2 regions of the Paenibacillus taichungensis genome follow, and region 2 is predicted to be linked to the other one. Evidence: predicted binding sites of a transcription regulator. Region 2 holds the regulator's gene; the other holds the start of a gene.
The links. Region 2 encodes NrdR, which represses ribonucleotide reductase genes. Its sites were predicted from a motif close to AACACNATATATNGTGTT; they were not measured.

Region 1 (10,952 bases), 2.6 Mb from region 2:
TCGTTACCGGACCTGTGAGCATGCCTTTTACCGGTTTGCTGGTCAGTGTCTGGGCATAGGCTGTTTCTTTTACCGTCATCGGTTCATTGAACAGCACATCTCCATAGATTACAGGTGGCTTCACGCAGCGTGAGCCGTAGGATTGTACCCAGCCATTTTTGGTGAAGGCAAATCCGGTCAGCTTCTCACCGAAAAACTCGACCATATCGGTACGTTCGAACTCACCGTGTACCAGCACATCCAGACCAATTTCCTCCTGGATGGTAATCCACTCCTGGATCTGTTCACGAACATAGGCATCATATTGCTCCGCATTCCACTCCCCTTTACGGAAGAGTGCGCGTGCTTTGCGCACATCCGCCGTTTGCGGGAAGCTGCCGATGGTTGTTGTTGGCAGCAGTGGGAGCGACCATTTCTGCTGCTGCAGCTCACGTCGCTCCTGGAATGACGCGTCGCGAAGCAGCTGCTCATCAGCATGCACCCCTGCAGGCGCACCACTCAGGCGTGTCCGTGATTCGGACTCGCTCAGCAGGCGCACCGCTTCGGTGCTCGCCTGGGCGCGGCGGCTGGCTTCCGCCAAAGCCGCTGCCTGGTCCGCCTGCTTCGCACCGCCGGACAACAACGTGCCGAGCGTCGCTATTTCCTCCAGCTTCTCGTCGGCAAAGGCCAGGGCATTGCGCAGTACCGGATCAAGCGCGCTCTCTTGAGCGGCAGTAACCGGTACATGCAACAGGCTGCAGGAAGGCTGAATGATCAGCTTGCCTTCGGCTGCGAATTCAGCTACCTGCTCCAGTAGCTTCGCCGTCTCTGCGAGATCGGCGCGCCAGATGTTGCGCCCGTCGATGACACCGGCGCCCAACCATTTATCCTGCGGGAAGCCATGCTCCCGCAGGCTGGCGAAGTTGCCTTCATAGCCGTGGACCAGGTCCAGGCCGATTCCGGCAACAGGCAGAGCTGTCACGACCGGATAAGCTTCCACCGATTCGAAATACGTTTGAAGCAGCAGCTTCAACTCCGGTGCAGCTTGTGCCAAGGCAGCATACACCTGTTGCAGCAAAGCCTCATCTTCGGAAGAGACGGCCAGCGTCAGAGCAGGCTCGTCGATCTGTACCCACTGTACGCCTTCTGCTTGAAGCTCAGACAGAAGCTGGGCGTATACGGGAACGAGGCGAGTGACGATTTCTGCGAAGCGTTCCGCGTCATAGCCTTTGGCGAATCGTACATACGAGTACGGACCGACAACGACTGGTTTACCTTCCAGCCCAAGCTCCTGCTTCGCTTCGCGATAGGCGGCAAGGGGTTTATTTTCAAGCAATGCAAATGCAGTATCATTATGAATCTCAGGTACGATGTAGTGATAGTTCGTGTTCAGCCACTTGGTCATCTCACAGGCTGTTGCCTGATCATTACCCCGGGCCATGGCGAAGTAGGTAGATACGGATACGGGTCCGCCTGAATGGTTAAAGCGCTCAGGAACGACGCCAAACATAGCCGATACGTCAAGAATATGATCATAGTAGGAGAAGTCGCCCACAGGAATCAGATCGAGCTGCTGTGCCTGCTGTTTCTTCAGATCCTGCAACCGAAGCGTGGTTAGCTCCTGATGAAGCGTAGATTCATCGTTTCGGCCAGCCCAGAAGGACTCCAGTGCTTTTTTCCATTCGCGTCCCGCACCGATGCGGGGGTAACCGAGGTTGGCTGTCAGCACTTGTGGCTGTTGTTGCTGTGATTGCGACATGTAAAATTCCTCCTCATTTATAATAAGTGAACTCATCAAGTTGAAGCTATTGTGGTGTGCTTCTTTTGAAAGCATCAAAAAAAGGCATTCCTTCCGATTCCATACCCCGAGAAACAGGCATCATGAATGACGACTGTGCACAAAGATAGAATGGGAAAGAACACCTGCTATAAGTAGTTGTAGCGGCTGCTCTAACACCTCCCTATCTTCCGTAGGTCATGCGATGCTGTCGAAACAGGCAGGTCTCCTGGCTTGCGGATCATGGCCATATGCATTCCTTCCCGGTGGTTGCACCAGTGGATTATATGCATAGACTCCCCGTATACAGTGGCGGGACCGCGACGGACTTAAACCGTGCTTCCCTTTTAAGCCTGACCACGCATGTAGCGCGGTCGGCACCTGTTTCCGTGTGCAGAAATGTGCGTACACATCTCCGGCTATGAAATTGGCGACCAAGCATAGATGATAGATTGTATCATGATGCAATCGTCGTATACTTGCTCTTCTGCTACCAATCATAGACGATAACCAACGGGCTTGCAACATATATCATTAATCCGATCGGAAATAAAATAATGTTCTATTAAACCTTGATTTATTGGTAGATTTGGCTCCTTAAAATGAAGCAAATCATCGCCCACGCTGTGCTTGATTTCCCTAAATAAAAAAACGTTACCATGCATCTAACTGCATGGTAACGATTGTCTGGTCTGCCATTGTTGCACCCACATTAACGATGCGCTGATTACGACTGCCGCGAAAAGGAAGAGACACATCACGCTCAGCTGCGATATAAGGCCCATCGATAATGACGTCGCATAGCCGGGATAACTCCGCCCGGGACGGGTCTGTAATCAGTTCCTCATACACAAACCCCGTGTAGGCCCATACAGTCAGATCAGGTCGAGCAGCCCGAAGCTGCCGAACCCAGGAGGCGCATTCTGCGGCAGAGAAAAAAGGATCACCTCCGCATAACGTTACCCCTTCCAGCAAGGGATGTGAGGTCACTTCATGCAAAATCTGCTGCTGCCTCTTCTCCGTAAAGGGTTCGCCTGCCCGGAAGCTCCATGAGCCGGGACTGAAACAGCCCGGACAAGCGTGGCGGCATCCGCTGATGAACAACACGGCACGCAGGCCAGGCCCCTCATTCACTGATTCCGGGATGTAACCATACAGATTCACCGATGTTTCACCCGGTCTCTCACTTCGGCCTGCTTCGCGCCATTGAAGCGCACTTTATAGTCACCGGTCAGATATCCCGTAACCCGGCGCAGTCGCTGGAAATGCACATGGTTTTCATGAGCCTCACATCCGGGACATACATCTCCAATAACGCCTTCATAGCCACAGGACGGACAGCGGTCAATCGGGTGATTAATGGAGAAATACCCGATGTCCTGGGCAAGCGCGTATTGAACGATTCGTTGGAAAGCGGCGGTATTGGCCCTTACATTCCCGTCGAGTTCGACATATGAGATCGCTCCGGCATTACATAGGGAGTGGAAGGGAGCTTCCAGTTCAATCTTGCGATAGGCAGGAAGCGAATGATAGACCGGAATGTGAAATGAATTGGTGTAGTATTCCCTGTCGTTGACCCCTGCAATGCTGCCGTATCGCTCACGATCGATCTTGGTGAATTTGCCGGATAGGCCCTCAGCGGGCGTAGCGAACAAGGTGATATTCAGGTTATGCTGCTCACTCATCCGGTCGCAGAACTCTCTCATCGTACGAATGATATTTAAGGCTTCTCGATGTACATGGAGGTCTTGTCCATGGTGACGGCCATATAGAGCGGTCATACATTCAGCAAGTCCGATAAAACCAAGGGATAACGTACCATGTTTCAACAGATCGGCCACCGATTCATTCGGAGCCAATTGTTCACCGCCTTCCCATACTCCTTCCCGCATCATGAAGTCCGATGCTTTGGCAGGTTGGTTCATCTGAATTCGATACCTGTGTAGCAGACCGTCCGTAGCATTGTGCATGACCGATTCCAGCGCAGTATAGAAGCCAGCCCGGTCAGCAATGGCTCTCGCTCCCTGGCAGATCCCGTATCGAATGCCGAGCTTGACCAGATTGATGGTATTAAAAGACAGGTTCCCTTTGCCGCTCTGACGATTGCGTCCGAAGCGATCAGCCAGTGTGCGTGTCCGGCATCCCATCGTCGCAATGATCGTATCGGGATCTTCCGGTTGATAATAGGGCAGGTTGAAGGAAGCATCCACATTGACAAAGTTCGGATACATGCGCCGTGAGGAGCAGGTCACAGCAAGCCGGAACAAATCATAATTCGGCTCTCCTTCAGATTGGTTAATTCCATGCTTGCACTGGAAAATATGTTGTGGGAACACGGGAGTTTCTCCGTTACCCAGTCCCCGAATGGTCGCTTCCAGCAAAGACCGAGACACGAGTCGACCTTCGGCTGAAGTGCACAGTCCGTAGTTCAGCGAAGTGAACGGAATCTGTCCCCCAGCACGACTGCTCATGGTGTTCAGATTATGGATCAGGGATTCGGCGGCCTGTTCGGTCTCCAGTTCCGTTTCTTCACAGGCAAAGGCAAAGGCTCGAGGACACTTCTCCTTTGCTTCATCGCTATCCAGATGCAGTTGCTCATCCTCAATTGAGGTGATTTCCCAAAACAGCCGTTGTCCCTTCCGGTAATGCTTACGGAACGAACGCTTCACATAAGGTGCGAGATCCCAATCGATTTTATTGGCGGATACCCCGCCGTACTGGCTGTTCTGTTGGGATTGAAAAATAATGGCTACCAATGCCATGGCAGACATGATTGTCTGTGGTGTACGAACCGAACCGTTGCCGGTATTGAATCCGGAGGCCAGCAGCCGGTCAAACGGAATAAAGATACAGTTGGTCGTACCAAGGGCATACTGATCCAGATCGTGTACATACAGATCGCCGTTCTCCACAGCTAGAGCGAGCTCCTTAGGCAGCACATGACGCAGAGCATGCCACTTCGCGGTCTCCGAACCGAGCCTGCTCATCTTGCCGCTGAATGAGTCTCCGTTCAGATTGGCATTCTCCCTCAGCGTATCGGCATCTTCAGCACCAATAATTCGTCTTCCCAGGTCAGATAGCAGATCGGATGCCGGTGGAGAGGCATACTCAAGCATGTTCATACCAGTTCCTCCTAAATAATAAAATTGAAATGTATGGGATAATGTCCATTCATTGAACACTACATGTAGAGTTTCTTTATCCATTTATAAACTATATATTGTTATTTAGGTGTGATAATGATCACATGGGAGAGGCTGGTCGACTGTCATGATTTATAGCCCTGAGTGATAAAGGTTTTCAAAGCTGGAGGGTAAGCGTATAATTTCTATTTACCGTGCAAGTTCAGTTGACGATGCTTGAAAAAAAGGATAGAAAACTTTATATATGAATAGTTTGTGACAGCTGTTTCGGAATATTTGAACCCTCGTTAATCGATTGAATCATACTGTGGAATACGGATTTGAAATGCAGCTAAGACAAGAGGGGTGAGTCATGGGAACGGTAAGCATTACAAGGGGCTTCTATGAAAATATACAGGAAGCCGCGTCCCATATTGTTGACGTATTAAGCGGAATCTTAAAGGTGAACACCATCTTCGTTGCCACGAATGATGGCGTGACCAATGTTATTATCGAGGCTTTTAACCGTGAGGAAGAGTTGATCGCCAAAGGTAGTGAACTTCCATTTGAAGCTTCATATTGCAGCCTGGTTTTAAGAGATAAGGGCAGCAGTCTGATCATCACGGATACATGTGAACATCCTCTTACGAAATCAATGGACGTAACAAGCGGACTGGGCAATCGTTTCTTTGTGGGGATTCCCATCATGCGGAGGTCCGGGGAAACGTTCGGTACGATCTGTCTGATGGATGATCCTGATTATGTGATCAGTGAAACGGATATGAAAACACTGCAAGCCATGGCCGTTTTTCTCGGGTATGTGGTGGATCTGGAAGATACGCTTCAAGTTCAGGAACAGAAGCTGAATGATTCGGAGCAATTACAAGAGCAATTGCAGGCAGAGAAGGAACGTGCGGAGTCTGAGGCGATGACCAAGACGCAGATGCTGTCGCTGATGAGCCACGAGATTCGTAATCCCCTGAACGGCATTCTGGGATTAACCGACCTGATGCGTACACCGGATATGTCGGACGAGCAGACAGAATATGTGAATATGATTGAAACCAGCGGTAACATTCTGCTTTCCCTGTTGAATAACATGATGAGTTTTAATAACGTCAATGACGCAGGCAAAACAGTCGTACATGATGATCCATTTGATCTGGTAGCGACGATTGAGAATACCGTTTATCTCTATGCGGGACTGGCGCTGAGCAAGAACATTGAGCTGGGATTGAACCTTGATTTGAATGTGTCCCAGGTTTTTGTCGGGGATGAAATCAAGATCGGGCAACTATTGGCCCATGTCATTCAGTATGCTATAGATTCAACACGGACAGGCTCGGTATTGATTACGGCAACCGTAGATGGTGGAGATGCAGAGGATGAGGGTATCCTTCAACTCCAAGTGAAATACACCGGACGCATGTTGTCTTCGGATAATAAGCTTAGAGCAATTAACAATTTGGACGGAAATATAAGTACACAGAAGCTGGTTGGAACCAATCTCGGACTGGCAGTCAGCCAAAACCTCGCCATCCTTATGAATGGCCGTATTCAGGTGCATGGCATGGGAGACAAGGAGACAGAATTCGAGATCTGCCTACCGCTCCGCAGACATTGGGAACTGCCTCAGCTTGCCAATATACAGCATCGACTGAAGGGCAAAAAGGTGCTGCTTGCCAAGGACCCTGACATTCTGCAAGGGGCTTCGTCCCTGATGCGCAGATGGGAGATGGATGTGCATATGACCTCGGTTACGACAGAAGCGTACGACTGGATACAGGATGGCTTTAAGCCTGACGTGGCCGTTGTGGATATGGGACTTCTGGAGGGCGGTGCTGTGGATTTTGTACACAAGCTGAAGCGCCTGGTTACAGATTCACCGGTCATTGTTCTGATTCCGTATGGTATGCATATCGATCCGCATGAAGCGGAAGTCTTTGATGCGGTCCTGACTAAGCCTGTGAAGCAGGCTGATTTGTTGAATGCGTTAAGCATCATTGTGCATTAAGAACATGAGAAAATATATTAAACTAGGCGCACCTGTCACAGGTGCGCTTTTATGTTGTTATTTTGAAGGAAGATGAAGCTCGAACAAGCAGCTCCGAGTCGACTTTAAATACACGTTTATCCTGAAATTCATTCGTATTCATCGTATCAATCATCTTCTCCATAAGAATAGCCCCCATCGTATACTTGGGCTGGTTCACCGAACTTAGCGTAGGATGGATGTATTTGCTGATTCGATTGTTATCTACACCTACGATAGCCAATTGCTCGGGAATGCGTATTCCGTATTCCGTACATGCTTTGTATACACCTAGCGCCATCTCATCATTTGCTGCATATACAGCGGAGAAGGACAGGCCTTTGTTAAACAATCTTTTGATGGCCTCGTACCCACCTTCCTCATTGAAGTTCCCATTCTCGATCAGTTCGGGACGGAACGGAATCTGATGATTGCGCAGGGCCTTCAAGTAGCCTTCTAGCCGTTCATAGCTGTCGATCGCTTCAGGATAACCGTTTAGGAAAACGATATTCCGATGTCCGGCCTCAACGAGATGCTGAACAACTTCCTGGGAAAATTTCACGTTGTCTGTATATATACACGGGATCTGATCATGTTCAATGTATTTACCAACGATGCCAATACGATACCCCTTATCTGCAAGCTGGAATAATTCCTCATCCGCCAGCATGGGAGTGATAATGATGACACCGTCAATGGTCCGATCGAGTAACAAATTAAGATAATCGACTTCTCGCTCTTTCAGGTTATGGGCATCACATATAATGACCTTGTAATGGCGAGCGTAGGCGATGTTCTCAATGCCTTTAATAATTTCGGCATAATAGGAGTTGTTAATATCCGGAACGATGACGCCAATCGTCATGGTTCTCTGTGAACGAAGATTCTTGGCTGCTGCGTTGGGGTGATACCCCAGTTGCTCTATGGCGCGCATCACCTTATCTTTGGTCTTGGTGCTTACTTTGCTGTGCTGATTAATGACCCGCGATACGGTTGCCGGGGACACACCTGCAATGGCAGCTACATCAATGATTTTGACATCCATATTCTTCACAACTCCAAATAAGTGATTGACAATTAATTCAAATTCATTATAATTCCAATTGAAAACGATTACAAGTTATAACCGTTTGAAACAATAATTGGGGATAGTGGAGAGATAAAGGGTTTAATATTCAATAAAATGTAATCGATTTCACCATCCCTTCACTTGTGATAAATAGCGGACATCCATGGATCATACCCCCGTATACCCGCTGTTTATATAGCATTATCGTTACCCGTCGTGAGTGCTGCATCCTGGTTCAGTCATACCTCAAGATATGACCATTTAAGGGAGGCGTCAACATGTTGAAGAAGAGCACTATCATGCTGTTGTGCAGCTGTCTGCTGCTGGGCCTGCTGGCTTCGGCCGTAGGTTCACCGAAGGCCAGTGCGGCTTTTGGATCAGGGGATTTCCTGAAGGCTAACGGGACGGTTGTCCGCAATAATTCGGGATCAGGCAATGTGGTAAATCTGCGTGGAACAAATTTGGGTGGCTGGCTGCTGCAGGAAGAATGGATGACGCCCTCTGGAGCGGTAGATGAGTACACGCTGCGTCGCACGTTGACGAATCGTTTTGGGGAATCGGGTGCACAGAGTCTGATCAATGGATATCAGGACACCTGGATTCAGGCTGGTGATCTGGATAACATCAAGAACTGGGGCATGAACGTTGTGCGTGTGCCGATCTATTGGGAGGATTTTATGAACACCAGCGGTGTCATGAAGCCTGATTCGGTTACGTTCCGCAAACTGGATTGGCTGATTGATGAAGCGGGCAAACGAAACCTGTATGTCATTCTCGATCTGCACGGTGCACCGGGAGCAGCTTGTCCATGGCATTCCTGCGGTCAGGAAAATTCCAACCAACTGTGGACCAATTCTACATACCAGAACTGGACTATTCAGATCTGGGAACGGATGGCAACACGTTACAAAGGCAATCCAACCGTTGCTGCGTACGACTTGCTCAATGAACCTCTTGTGACCATGGGAACGGGTGAAAATGCTGCTCAAATCAAGCAAAAGATGGATTTCTATGACCGGATGTACAAAGCCGTCCGTGCCAAGGATGCCGATCACATGATCATCATCGCGGCATTCTTCGACTGGTGGGCAGCTTCTCCACCAACGACTTATGGGTGGACGAATGTGATGTATCAGACGCATCATTATCAATTCACGGATTATAACAACTGGGATTTGACCAATTCGGAGATGGATCGCTGGCTGAAAGATATGGCGTCCTATCAGAAGAATTGGAACGTTCCGGTGTTAGCGGGCGAGTTCTCGTTCGGTCAGGATGATCTGACCGAGAAGTGGCTATCCGGTTTGAATGCACTGAATGCTTCATGGACGAACTGGAGTTATAAGGTCAAAGGGGGCGGAACTTGGGGCTATTACAATAATAACAACAACCCGGCGCCGAACCTGAATACCGACAGCGCGGCAACAATTGCTTCAAAATGGAGCAAGTTCACTACGGCGAACTTTGCCTCTAATACCTCGTTCCAGAATGTGGTCAAGAAACATACGGGAACGGCTTCCTTTACAGAGACATGGTCCAATCTGAAAGCCAACGCCAATGGCACTTTTGTCAGCGCAGAGAATGGCGGTGCAGATGCGCTGGTAGCCAATCGGGATACTGCCGGACATTGGGAAAGGTTCAAAATCATCCGGAATTCGGATGGTACGGTATCTTTGCTGTCGATGAGCAATATTAAATATGTGCAAGCCGATCTGAATAATGGCGGGCGTTTGATCGCCTCGGCCACATACCCATCCACATGGGAGAAGTTTACCCGAGAAGAATTGGGCGGAGGACTGGTTGCCTTCAAATCCGTGGCGAACGGTAAATATGTCAGTGCGGATCTGAATAACGGAGGCGTGCTGTATGCCAATCGTAACGCTGTGGGCGGAGCATGGGAACAATTTATCGTAACAGCTAACTAAGACAAACTAGCGCCCAGTCATAAATAATATGAAGTAACCGTAACATAGTGACTTGTATCGTGGCTCCGCTCTTTTAGCGGAGCTTTTCATATTCATCCCTATCTATTTCCCAAATTCTTCTCCAAAGCCCTTTTAATCCGAGCCGAATACGATACAATAGAAAGGGAACTTCATCATTAATCAGTTTAAAGGAGGATGTGCATTCAATGGAATACCGTAGACTAGGTGGAAGCGGACTGAAAGTAAGCGAGATTAGCCTGGGTAGCTGGCTGACATACGGAGGATATGTGGAACGTGAAAACGCGGTGAAATCAATTGAAGCCGCATTCGATGAAGGCATCAACTTTTTCGATACAGCCAATGTGTACGAGCGGGGTGCAGCAGAAGAACTGCTGGGGCAGACGTTGAAAGCGTATTCCCGCGATTCCTATGTCCTTGCAACCAAGGTATTTGGTAAAATGGGTGACGGTCCAAATGACCAAGGGTTATCCCGTAAACATATTAAGGAACAATGCGAAGCCAGCTTGCAACGGCTGGGTGTTGATTATGTAGACATATATTATTGCCATCGCTATCATACCGAAACACCGATTGAAGAGACACTGCGAGCACTTGATGATCTGGTGCGTCAAGGCAAGGTGCTCTACGTAGGTGTTAGTCAATGGACCGCGGCACAAATGGAAGCTGCGTTGGGTACTGCTGACCGCCTGTTGCTGGATCATATCGTGGTGAACCAGCCGGTGTACAACATGTTTGACCGCTACATCGAAAGTGAAATCATCCCGTTGGGTGAGCGCAAAGGCATTGGACAAGTTGTCTACTCCCCGCTGGCACAAGGATTGTTGACCGGGAAATACACTTCGGTGTCCGATATTCCCGAGAACAGCCGGGCAGCGAAGCTGGGATGGGATGAAGGGAAGATTAACGCTGACCGGATCGGCAAGGTTCGCCAGTTAATTGAAGTGGCAGACAAACTGGACCTGAAAGTCGGCCAATTGGCTCTGGCGTGGATTCTGCGCCAGAATAACGTGTCCAGTGCGCTTGTTGG
Region 2 (10,952 bases):
CTTCATTGCCAGGTAAACGATACATATAGAGCTCCTCAAGCTGAGCTGCAATCGTTGGTTCATAGAACTCAATAAGGGTTCCTGACGCAAGCACACTGGACCGCCCCATGGCTTGCACGGGCAGTGATCTCTTCTGTTCTTGTGTGCTGATGGATAGCGTGTATATATGAAGAGGATGCATCTGATTCCCCTGTATTACAACATCACTCTTCGCCGGAATAAGGATTACTATCCCATCGGTGAGTTCGTAGATGTGATCGTCGAGATGAAGTGAGCCCTTGCCACTTGAAACAGCCAATAGAACGGTCAAGTTCTCATGGATTCTATGTATCGGCATGGTTGACGTACTATATAATGATTGAATGCTGTCTGCTATATATATTGGAAAATAGGACTCTGCCCATTCCGAGTTGTTCATTTTCTTATCCTCCGTGACTGTTATGCCTGTTAGCGGGAAACTAAACTAATCGTCCGTTCTGGGGTCACTCATTCCACTTACTGATGAGGGATGATGCCTGATAAACGTCTCTGTATGACTATTTTAACATTGTGGCTTCCTCCAGAATACTAGCGTTCAATTATAAATAGCTTTTACGATTGTCGCCATAAGTATGGCAAAAATTTCAACCGTATTCTACAACGCAAGTTACTTTTACATAATGGTCTCAAATAAAACATTCCATCCTATCCTTTTTTAACTCAAAGTTTAATCATGTTGCGGGGAGAGCCGATTCAGGCTGCGAACCCAAGAAGCCGGAAGCACCAGATTTCAGGTGTTCCCGGCATGAGAGCCTGGCAAAGTGGTAGCTATTTTGACGGAAAGCCCAAGCGACTCATCTGTTAAAATAACTACACAGTCTTATTCTCTGTTTACATTCAAAAAAAGGTGAGCTACATTATTTTTACGGATATAGAAATAACTACAGTTAGAAAAAAGGTGAATTTACGATGGTAGAAGAAAATGCGAATGTGCGTCAAGCTATTAAAGTGTACAAAGCGCTCGGAGAACCCACGAGAATCAAAATTGCCTTACTCCTTACGGAGGAGACAACTTTGTGTTGCTCTGATATCGAGTCTAAGCTGGAATCAGTGGCCAGCTCAACGCTTTCCCATCACTTGAAGCAATTGACAGACTGTGGACTGTTGAACCTCCGCAAGGAAGGAACGTATATCTACTACAGCGTAAACCGCGAAATGGCACAGAAATATGCGCCTTATTTGCTGGAGTAATTTTTTTTGAACATTATTTCTATAGAACTAGAAATATAAAACATTGAAGTATAGAGAGGAGCTTTACCAGTATGTCGAATGCATTGAAAATTTATATGCTGGCTATTATTAGCTTTCTAGTTGGGACATCCGAATATATTATTGCAGGGATTTTGGATAAGGTGGCTGCAGATGTAGGTGTCTCCGTATCGGTCGCAGGTCAGCTGATTACCGTTTTTTCTCTGGCCTATGCCTTCGGCACACCGATCGTCATAGCCGTCACTGCACGTATGGAGAGACGTAAACTTCTCCTTTATGCGCTTGGTGTATTTGCAGTAGGCAACCTGATTGCCGTCGCGTTACCCGGCTTTACATTCTTGCTCGTATCGCGTATTGTTCTCGCGATTAGTACCGGCGTGTTTCTCGTTACCTCATTGACGGTTGCTGCCAAGCTCGCTGCACCTGGCAAACAAGGAAGTGCAATTGCAACTCTTATAATGGGTTTCAGTGCCTCCTTAATTATCGGAGTTCCACTTGGAAGAGTCGCCGCTTCGGTTTATGATTGGAAGCTCATTTTTGGCGTTATCGGTCTACTAGGTTTGTTTGCCATGTTCTTAATCCTTATTGCTATACCCCAATCCAATGGCGAGGCGCCTGTTCCGATTCGCAAACAGTTTGCACTGTTGAAGAAACCTGAAATTGCGATCGCGTTGGTTGTCGCCTTCATGTGGATTGGTGGATACTCGGTTGTTTACACCTATATTTCGCCCTACTTGCTGACCATAACCAAATTAAGCGAGCAAAGCGTAAGCATCGCACTCTTCTCTTTCGGTATCGCTAGCTTGTTTGGTTCTAAATTCGGCGGTTACAGCACCGATAGATGGGGAGCTCCCCGCACATTAGTCATCGGAATGCTGTTTAATACCATGGCTCTAGTTCTGCTCTCACTAGATGGGCAAACGCCGTTGATCGTATTCCCACTTCTGATGTTTTGGTCTTTCACCGTTTGGTCTTCGAGCCCAACCCAGCAGTTTTATTTATTGTCACTTGCTCCAGAGGCATCGGGCATTATGCTTAGTATGAATACCTCCGTTTTGCATCTTGGCATGGCCGCTGGTGCTGGTCTTGGCGGTGTTGTCGTCGAGCAGGCATCACTGAGCTACATCAGTTGGATCGGCGCAACGAGCGTCATTCTGGCTGCTGTAACTGCTGCTACCTTCTTCCGTATTTCCTACTTGCGCAAACGCCGCGAAGAAGTAAAATGCAGCCTAGTCGAGACTTGTGCGTAATTCAAATCTCCCCAAAAAACCAGGCTGCTAATTTACAGCACCCTGGTTTTTGTTTTTCTATTCAAGTCGGGTCAGGAATTTGTTTTTCTTCCCGTGGCGCAGCACGACAATTTCGTCATATAGTTAAGCATTTTGCCACTTAAAGACTCTGTAACTGTATAAAAGCAATCAAGTTGTCTCCTAATAAAAAAAGAACGGCATCTCTGCCGTTCTTTTTGATGGACTCTCAGGGACTCGAACCCTGGACCAATTGATTAAGAGTCAACTGCTCTACCAACTGAGCTAAGAGTCCATATGATGTTCTTGTATGGAGCCTAGGGGGATCGAACCCCTGACCTCATCGCTGCCAGCGATGCGCTCTCCCAGCTGAGCTAAGGCCCCAAATTATGAATATAACAAGTTGTCCAAATCTGCAATGCTCCGCAGGCGACTCCTATATCATATAAAATACAGCTTTTGCTGTCAACAACTTTTTCTTGAAGCTAAAGTGATTGGAGAAGAACAACCTTTTTACTGGAACACACAGATGGTAACCCCAGAATGCTCTTCCCCTTTTACCCGTTTCACTAATCCACGTTGTCATCTTTGGACAATAGGGATTTGAGTTCTTTCATAAACATATTGATGTCTTTGAATTGACGGTACACCGAAGCGAAGCGCACATAGGCTACTTCATCCACTGGAAATAGCTGTTCCATCAGTAGTTCGCCAATCTGACGGCTCTCTACTTCAGCATCGGCTGTATTTCGCAGAGACTTCTCTACCTCAGATACCATCATTTCAAGTGTCTCCACAGAGACCGGACGTTTCTCACAAGCCCGGATCAGGCCACGAAGAATCTTGTCCCGGCTAAATTCCTCACGACTGCCGTCCTTCTTGATGACGATCAGCGGTGTTTCTTCCACCATTTCAAAAGTTGTAAATCGACGGCTACATTGCTCACACTCACGACGACGACGAATCGATTTCGATTCATTGGCCGGCCTTGAATCAAGCACCTTTGTGCCCAGATAGGCGCAATAAGGACATTTCAAATCAGATCACTTCCCATGTTTTACTTTTTACCAGAAATTGCCTACATGCATTTAGTTATGAAAATCGTATTGCCGACACATAATACTTTTACCAACCGCGAGGAGGTGAACAGCAATGGCACAAAGCAATGGTAACTCCAACAACCTGGTGGTAACTAAAGCTTCCGCAGCTCTCGAACAACTGAAATATGAAGTTGCTCAAGAACTCGGAATCAGCATCCCACAAGACGGATACCAAGGTAACATGACTTCTTACGAGAACGGTTCGATCGGTGGATACATCACGAAGCGTCTGGTAACAATTGCAGAACAGCAATTGGCAGGTCAATACCAATAATATCTGCATCGTAATACGGTACACAGAGGAGCATGGAGCGGCCGGTGAACAACCGGCCTGCTCGGTGCTTCTACTTATTTTAGACCATGAATCCAGATTGTATTAACTTAGAACGTATTATAGATCTTTACATACTGATTATAATAATAAATGACGCGTTGTACATAGTGCCGGGTTTCACCAAACGGAATATCTTTGACCGTCTCGAATGAACCATCCCATACGCCATCCCTTAGCCATGAGTTCACTTTACCTGGACCTGCATTGTAAGCAGCAATCATAGCCGCTTCATTCCCGTCAAATTGATCTGACAGGTTGCGTAGATACCAGGTACCCAGCTGAATATTCCTTTCAGGCTCGTGCTTCAATTCTTCCAGTGAGGTGCCCGGAATTTTGGCCTGCTCCATAATCCAGTTAGCAGTGTCAGGCATTAGCTGCATTAACCCGATGGCACCTCTCTTGGATTCCTTGCTTGTCTTAAAATTGGTCTCCACCTTGATGATGGAAGCGATGAGAAACGGATCAACCTCATAACTCTGAGACTGGGCACGAATCTCTTCCTTATAATGAATCGGATAGAACCATGACATCCAATTGGTATTCAGGAACAGCACCAATACAAAAGACACAAACATCAACAACAATACCCGTTTCTTACGCAGCAATCTCATATTAGGCCCTTACGATGCAAAAAAGAAATGAGTTGCTGCTCCGTCTCTGACCACAAGCCGCTGTTATCAATAACCACGTCAGCACGCTGCTTCTTATCTTCAATATCCATCTGCACGTCGATACGGGCGTCTGCCTGTTCCGCCGTCATTCCATCCCTGCCCATCAGTCGTTCCCGCTGCACTGATCTCGGAACGTAAACAACCATCACTTCTTCGAAGCCATCCTCCAGCCCTGACTCGTACAATAACGGAATATCCGATACGACCAGCTTTTCCGGATGTTCAAGCTCATACAGTGCAGCGCGCTCGCGCATCTCCTTGCGGATCGCAGGATGTGTAATCGCCTCAAGTGCCTTACGTTCCTCTGGATTCTGAAACACAATACTGCCAAGCTTTTTCCGATCCAATGTTCCGTCCTCATTCAATATGGCTTGTCCGAACCGCTGTACAGCCGCAGCCAAAACGGGATGCCCGGGCAGCATTACTTCCCGGGCAATCACATCTGCATCAATGAGCAACGCTCCCTTACTGGCGAGAAAGGCGGACACGCTGCTTTTGCCTGTCGCGATCCCGCCGGTTAAGCCAATATTCATTATTTCACCTCACAACAACTTCATTATTCCCATAAACATTAATAAAAGCGCAGGTAATACAGATAATCTTCGCATCCACCGCAAAGCAGCAAAGCGTAATCCAACTTTCATGCCCAGAGACAGAAATGCTCCGCTGAACAACGCAATAACTAATGCTGTCCACAAAGTTGGGAATCCCAATAACGCTGCCCCTAATCCTGCACCGAAAGCATCCAGAGAAAGGGCTATACCAAGCCACATCGCTTCTTGGACGGATATACTGCCCGAGTTATCCATATCTGCCTTCGAGGGACTCCGCAGAATTTGTATAACTACACCCAGCTTCCGCAGCTCAAGTGTAAAGACCATTCGTTCCAGAGATCCTCCAGAAGCAGATGGCTCAAGTTCAAGCGCGAGCACCTGATTTCTGCCCTTCGGCTGAGCTTCTGGTGAGGCTTGCGTACTACTGCGGATTGTTCCTGCTGCTGTTCCCTCACCCACTCCATTGTCCGTTTCCAGCTGTTCCTTGCCCCGTTTTCGAATGAGTTGCAGCAACGACCATGCGCCAATACCGATCAGAATAACCGCTCCAACAATTGAAGCCACGTCCGGAGATACGACATGAGACAGAAGTACACCTACTTGCATCGATAATGCAATAACCAGACCCGAACAGATGGAAATGACGACAATGGATAACAGCGGAATTTTAGTTCTCCGCAGCCCATATGTAATCCCGACTCCAAAACCATCTAAACTAAGCGCCAAAGCAAGCGCCAGTAATGAAATAAAATGATGCAGCACCCCGGATTCCTCCCCTGTGCGGAACTCGTTCCAACTGGCGGCTGCCAGTATGGGTATACGCCCGCTTATTTCTGCCATATCAGTATATGGAGGGAGGAATCCAAGGGTGCTACAATTTGACGATTTCGTTCATGCTACCAAACCCATCAACGATTTAGAGCAGCGGTTGACAGTTTGGACAGTAATGCGTGCCCCTACCACCTACAACACTCTTCTCGATTAATGTGCCACACGTTGCACAAGGTTCAGACTTGCGTCCATATATTTTCAACTGATGCTGGAACATTCCCATCTCGCCCTGTCCATTGACATAGGACTTAATGGAGGAACCTCCTGCATTCACCGCATCCTGGAGCGTAACCACGATCGCTTCATGCAGCACGGTTAACTGGGCTTCGGTTAATGTCTTGGCAATGGTTTCTGGATGAATTCCAGCGCGGAACAAGGCCTCGTCCACATAAATATTCCCGATGCCGACCACATATGCCTGATTTAACAAGACGGCTTTAATTTTGGTCGTGCGTTTGCCAACAGCATCACGGAATGCAGCTACAGTAAACGCAGGATCAAGCGGCTCCAGCCCCAGTTTTAACAAAGGTTTGGATACCAGTTCCTCCCCTGCATTGAAGAGATGCATTGTACCGAATTGACGGACATCCTTGTAACGTAATTCTGTACCATCGGTAAAGTGAAAGATAACATGGGTATGCTTCTCCACTTCCTCATGCTGTTGGTATACCCCGTACCTGCCTTCCATCCGCAGATGGGAGACAAGCACCAGCCCGTCCAGCAAAATACGCAAAAACTTGCCTCTGCGCTCCACACCGATCACGGTATGTCCCTTAAGTTCCATTGCAAATGCATCTATGTCGTCCGGCCGCTGAATAATCCGCGGCAAGCTAACGGTAACGGAGTCAATGGTCTTGCCAACAATAAGTTGATTCAATGTTCTTCTGACTGTTTCGACTTCCGGTAATTCCGGCATGATGTTCTCACCTCCCCTATATTATAACGGAAGATGGCGCTCAGCGGGACCCCTTCTTGTGTCGAAAACAGTTGAAAAATATTTTGTAAAATAACGGAAAACCCGCTTGGGATCTATTATTTAGCCTCGTACCAGTTTTCTCCGTAGCTGACTTCCGCTTTTAGCGGCACTGACAGCTCCAATGCTTTTTCCATCACCGAAGGAACCAGCTCTTTCATCAGTTCCATTTCATCCGCAGGCACTTCGAATACAAGCTCATCGTGCACCTGTAATAGCATGCGGCTCTTCAGCTTGCGTTCACGCAGTGCTTCATCCATCTGTACCATGGCAAGCTTGATGATATCTGCCGCAGTTCCCTGAATCGGTGTATTCATCGCTGTCCGTTCCGCGAAGGAACGCAGGTTAAAGTTGCTTGCATTGATTTCTGGCAGATAACGACGGCGTTCCAGCAACGTTTTGACATAACCATCCTGACGGGCTTCCTTCACAATATCATCCATATATCGGCGAACACCCTGAAATACTTCAAAGTATTGATCGATAAACTGTGCTGCCTCTTTCCGCGTGATGTGCAGGTTCTGCGAAAGGCCGTAATCACTGATGCCATAAACAATTCCGAAGTTAACCGCCTTGGCAGAACGACGCATGTCTCCATCCACCTCTTCTGGCTTCACACCAAACACATCGGAGGCCGTCTTCGTATGGATATCCATGTCCTGAACAAAAGCTTCCTTCAGCCGCTCATCATCTGAAATATGTGCAAGGACGCGCAGTTCAATCTGCGAATAGTCTGCTGCCAAAATGGACCAGCCCGGCTCGGAAGGAACAAATACCTTCCTGATTTTACGACCTTCCTCCATCCGAATCGGAATGTTCTGCAAGTTCGGGAACTGGCTGCTCAGACGCCCAGTAGCCGCGATCGTCTGACGGTAAAACGTATGCACCTTGCCATCCTTATCTGAAATCTCTTTGAGCAGTCCTTCTACATATGTGGACTGTAACTTGGCAAGTTGACGATATTGCAGAATATGTTTGACCACATCATTATATGGAGCCAGCTTCTCTAATACTTCGGCATCCGTAGAGTATCCTGTTTTTGTTTTCTTCACCACAGGCAGACCTAGTTTATCGAATAAAATCTCACCCAGCTGTTTCGGTGAATTCAGATTGAATTCCGTGCCGGAAAGCTTGTAGATTTCCGCCATCAACCTGCTGATATTTTCTTCGAACTCACTACCCAAAGCCTGCAAATCTGCCGTATTAGCCTTAATGCCCTGTTTCTCCATATCTGCAAGAATACGTGACAACGGCATTTCGAGTTCATGGAAAAGTGCGTTCATCTCATTGCTCTCCAGTGCCTGCTCCTGGAGTGGAATAATGGCTGCTACTGCGGCCGCTTTGCGACATAGAAAATCGCCCAGTATATCCGCCTCAGGCACCCGGTATTTTGCACCTTTGCCCATAACCGTATCATCCTCCACAAGGGAAGGCAGACCATACTTCGTGGTCAGGCCACTGATCGTCTGATTCGATTCGGTTGGATCAAGCAAATAGGCAGCCAGCTGCACATCAAATGACGCTCCAGCAAACTCAATGCCATGCGCATGCAATGCCAGATCAACACGGTGCAGATCATAACCACGCTTGGGTTGATCTGCATTGCCAAGCCACTCTCTCACTGGGGCCGCTGCCTCAGACTGAAGCAATTCGGGAGACAGGAATGTATAGGTTCCGGCTGAACCGACAGCAAGTCCAATTAGTTTCGCCTGATGCGGGTTATCGCCATGTGTCTCCACATGCAGCACATCAATGGATTCGAGTGAACCGAACAGTTCACTAATCGTTTCTTCTGTTGCAATGGAGGATTCCACTGCGGCAGCCGGAACGGCTTCCTGTTCAGAAACTACACTTGCACGGAATGACAGGCGCTCAAGCAAAGACTTGAATTCGAGCTTGGCCAAAGCCGGACCTGCCAGTTCCTCTTTTAAGCCAGCAAACTGCATATCTTCCCAAGTTTGTTCCAATGGAACTTCACGGTGGATCGTGGCAAGCTGCTTACTCATACGTGCATCTTCGGCGTGAGCCTCAATCTTTTCTTTCATTTTTCCCTTTAGCTCACCTGTACCGTTAAGAACTTCTTCAACCGAACCGAACTGGTGCAGCAGTTTCAGAGCCGTTTTCTCTCCGACGCCAGGAATGCCCGGAATATTGTCGGACGCATCGCCCATCAGACCTTTGAGGTCAATGATTTGCAGCGGGGTCAGACCATAGCGCTCCTTAATCTGAGCGGGATCGTATAGCTCAATCTCGGTTACCCCTTTACGCGTAAGCCCGATATGCACATGTTCAGAGGCAAGCTGCAACATATCTTTGTCACCCGACACAACGAGAACCTGTCTTCCAGCTTCGTCCGCACGTTTCGTTAATGTTCCGATAATGTCATCCGCTTCAAACCCTGCAAGCTCAAACTGGGCAATCCCGAAGCCCTGAAGCAGCTCTTTCAGCAGCGGAAATTGCTCGGACAACTCCGGTGGTGTTTTCTCACGACCACCCTTATATTCCTGGTAACCTTCGTGCCGGAACGTAACTTTGCCTGCATCAAATGCCACCATCACATGTGTCGGTTTATGCTCTTCCAGCAAGCGCAGCAGCATCGTGGTGAAGCCGTACACCGCATTGGTGTGCAAGCCTTTCGAGTTAGTTAGCGGCGGCATTGCAAAAAATGCCCTGTAAATAATGCTATTTCCATCTATAAGAATAAACTTGTCCATTCCAGCACCTCGCGTATCGTATGGTCAATCCTTCAATTACATCTACTCTCATGATACCATACACACCAGTTACAACAAAAAAATTAGTCATCTTTATAGGTCATGATTTGGCCTGCAAAAAAAGGAACTCCCTCAGCGGGTGACCTGTTCACAGGCCGACCGAGAGAAAGTCCCTTCATTTCGCTACGAATAATACCCCAATTCCACTATAAGCGGTTACCTATTGATTCAAATCAGGGCGTTTTCCTGTTACCAGATACACCGTGCTCTCACCAATATTTGTTGCGTGGTCACCAATCCGTTCGATATAACGTCCTACCAACATCAAAAGCATCGCTTGGGAAGCCTTATTTGGATGGTCTGTCATAAACGAGTAGAGATCACTGATCATATGACTGTACAATTGGTCAACCTGATCATCGGTCTGAGCCATTTTGTAGGCCAGATCCGTATTTTCTTTCAGGAAGGATTCAATGGATTCCTCAATCATGGACTTCACGATTTCCGCCATTCTTGGAATATCCACAAGCGGTTTAATGAGCTCCTGCCCATCCATACGAAGGGTCACTTTGGCCACATCCAGCGCAAGGTCACCCATACGCTCCAAGTCACTTGAGATTTTGAAGGCAACAATAATGCGTCGCAAATCCTTCGCTACCGGCTGTTGTGTAATGATGAGCTTGGAACCCAGTTCCATAATCTTGTCTTCCAGGGCATTCAGATTCGCATCATTCTTGATGATGACCTGAGCTTTCTCGGCATCCATCGTCTGTAAACTTTCAATAGCACCATCCAAAGCTGTGCCTACATGCTCACCCATTTGCCGAAGCAGTGTGCGCAGTTCCTCAAGCTCCTGATCAAATTCTTTTCTGCGAATCATAGATTCCATGTCCTCCTTATCCATCATCTCCGGACATGCCGGGATCGTTCGAACTCAGCTTGCTTATCCGAACCGTCCGGATATATAATCCTCGGTTCTGGAATCCTGCGGTGTGGAGAACAACGTTTCTGTATCTGCTGCCTCCACCACTTCTCCGTTCAGGAAAAATACTGTACGACCCGATACACGTGCAGCTTGGTGCATGTTGTGGGTTACCATTACAATCGTGTATTTGTGGTGCAATTCCTTGACCAGTTCCTCAATTTTAAGCGTTGAGATTGGATCAAGTGCAGATGTTGCTTCATCCATCAACAGTACGTCAGGCTGCACGGCCAGAGCACGCGCAATACAGAGGCGCTGCTGTTGTCCACCAGAGAGACTGAGTGCTGATTTTTTGAGC

Region 1: the regulator NrdR is predicted to act here: its motif matches at 4,934-4,951, upstream of ACR1R9_RS29420 (anaerobic ribonucleoside triphosphate reductase).

The regions. Positions count from the first base shown of each region.
Region 1 is NZ_CP194720.1:6,521,483-6,532,434, forward strand. It holds gene metE (5-methyltetrahydropteroyltriglutamate--homocysteine S-methyltransferase) at 1-1,738, opposite strand, end outside; cobalamin riboswitch at 1,959-2,156, opposite strand; gene nrdG (anaerobic ribonucleoside-triphosphate reductase activating protein) at 2,411-2,920, opposite strand; gene ACR1R9_RS29420 (anaerobic ribonucleoside triphosphate reductase) at 2,917-4,878, opposite strand; gene ACR1R9_RS29425 (hybrid sensor histidine kinase/response regulator) at 5,252-6,892, shown strand; gene ACR1R9_RS29430 (LacI family DNA-binding transcriptional regulator) at 6,942-7,955, opposite strand; gene ACR1R9_RS29435 (cellulase family glycosylhydrolase) at 8,258-9,904, shown strand; gene ACR1R9_RS29440 (aldo/keto reductase family protein) at 10,111-10,952, shown strand, end outside.
Region 2 is NZ_CP194720.1:3,938,512-3,949,463, forward strand. It holds gene ACR1R9_RS17485 (AraC family transcriptional regulator) at 1-418, opposite strand, end outside; gene ACR1R9_RS17490 (ArsR/SmtB family transcription factor) at 949-1,230, shown strand; gene ACR1R9_RS17495 (MFS transporter) at 1,302-2,498, shown strand; tRNA gene ACR1R9_RS17500 (tRNA-Lys) at 2,718-2,790, opposite strand; tRNA gene ACR1R9_RS17505 (tRNA-Ala) at 2,807-2,879, opposite strand; gene nrdR (transcriptional regulator NrdR) at 3,065-3,532, opposite strand; gene ACR1R9_RS17515 (alpha/beta-type small acid-soluble spore protein) at 3,648-3,869, shown strand; gene ACR1R9_RS17520 (lytic transglycosylase domain-containing protein) at 3,977-4,540, opposite strand; gene coaE (dephospho-CoA kinase) at 4,537-5,133, opposite strand; gene ACR1R9_RS17530 (manganese efflux pump) at 5,143-5,916, opposite strand; gene mutM (DNA-formamidopyrimidine glycosylase) at 6,071-6,901, opposite strand; gene polA (DNA polymerase I) at 7,018-9,672, opposite strand; gene phoU (phosphate signaling complex protein PhoU) at 9,893-10,552, opposite strand; gene pstB (phosphate ABC transporter ATP-binding protein PstB) at 10,616-10,952, opposite strand, start outside.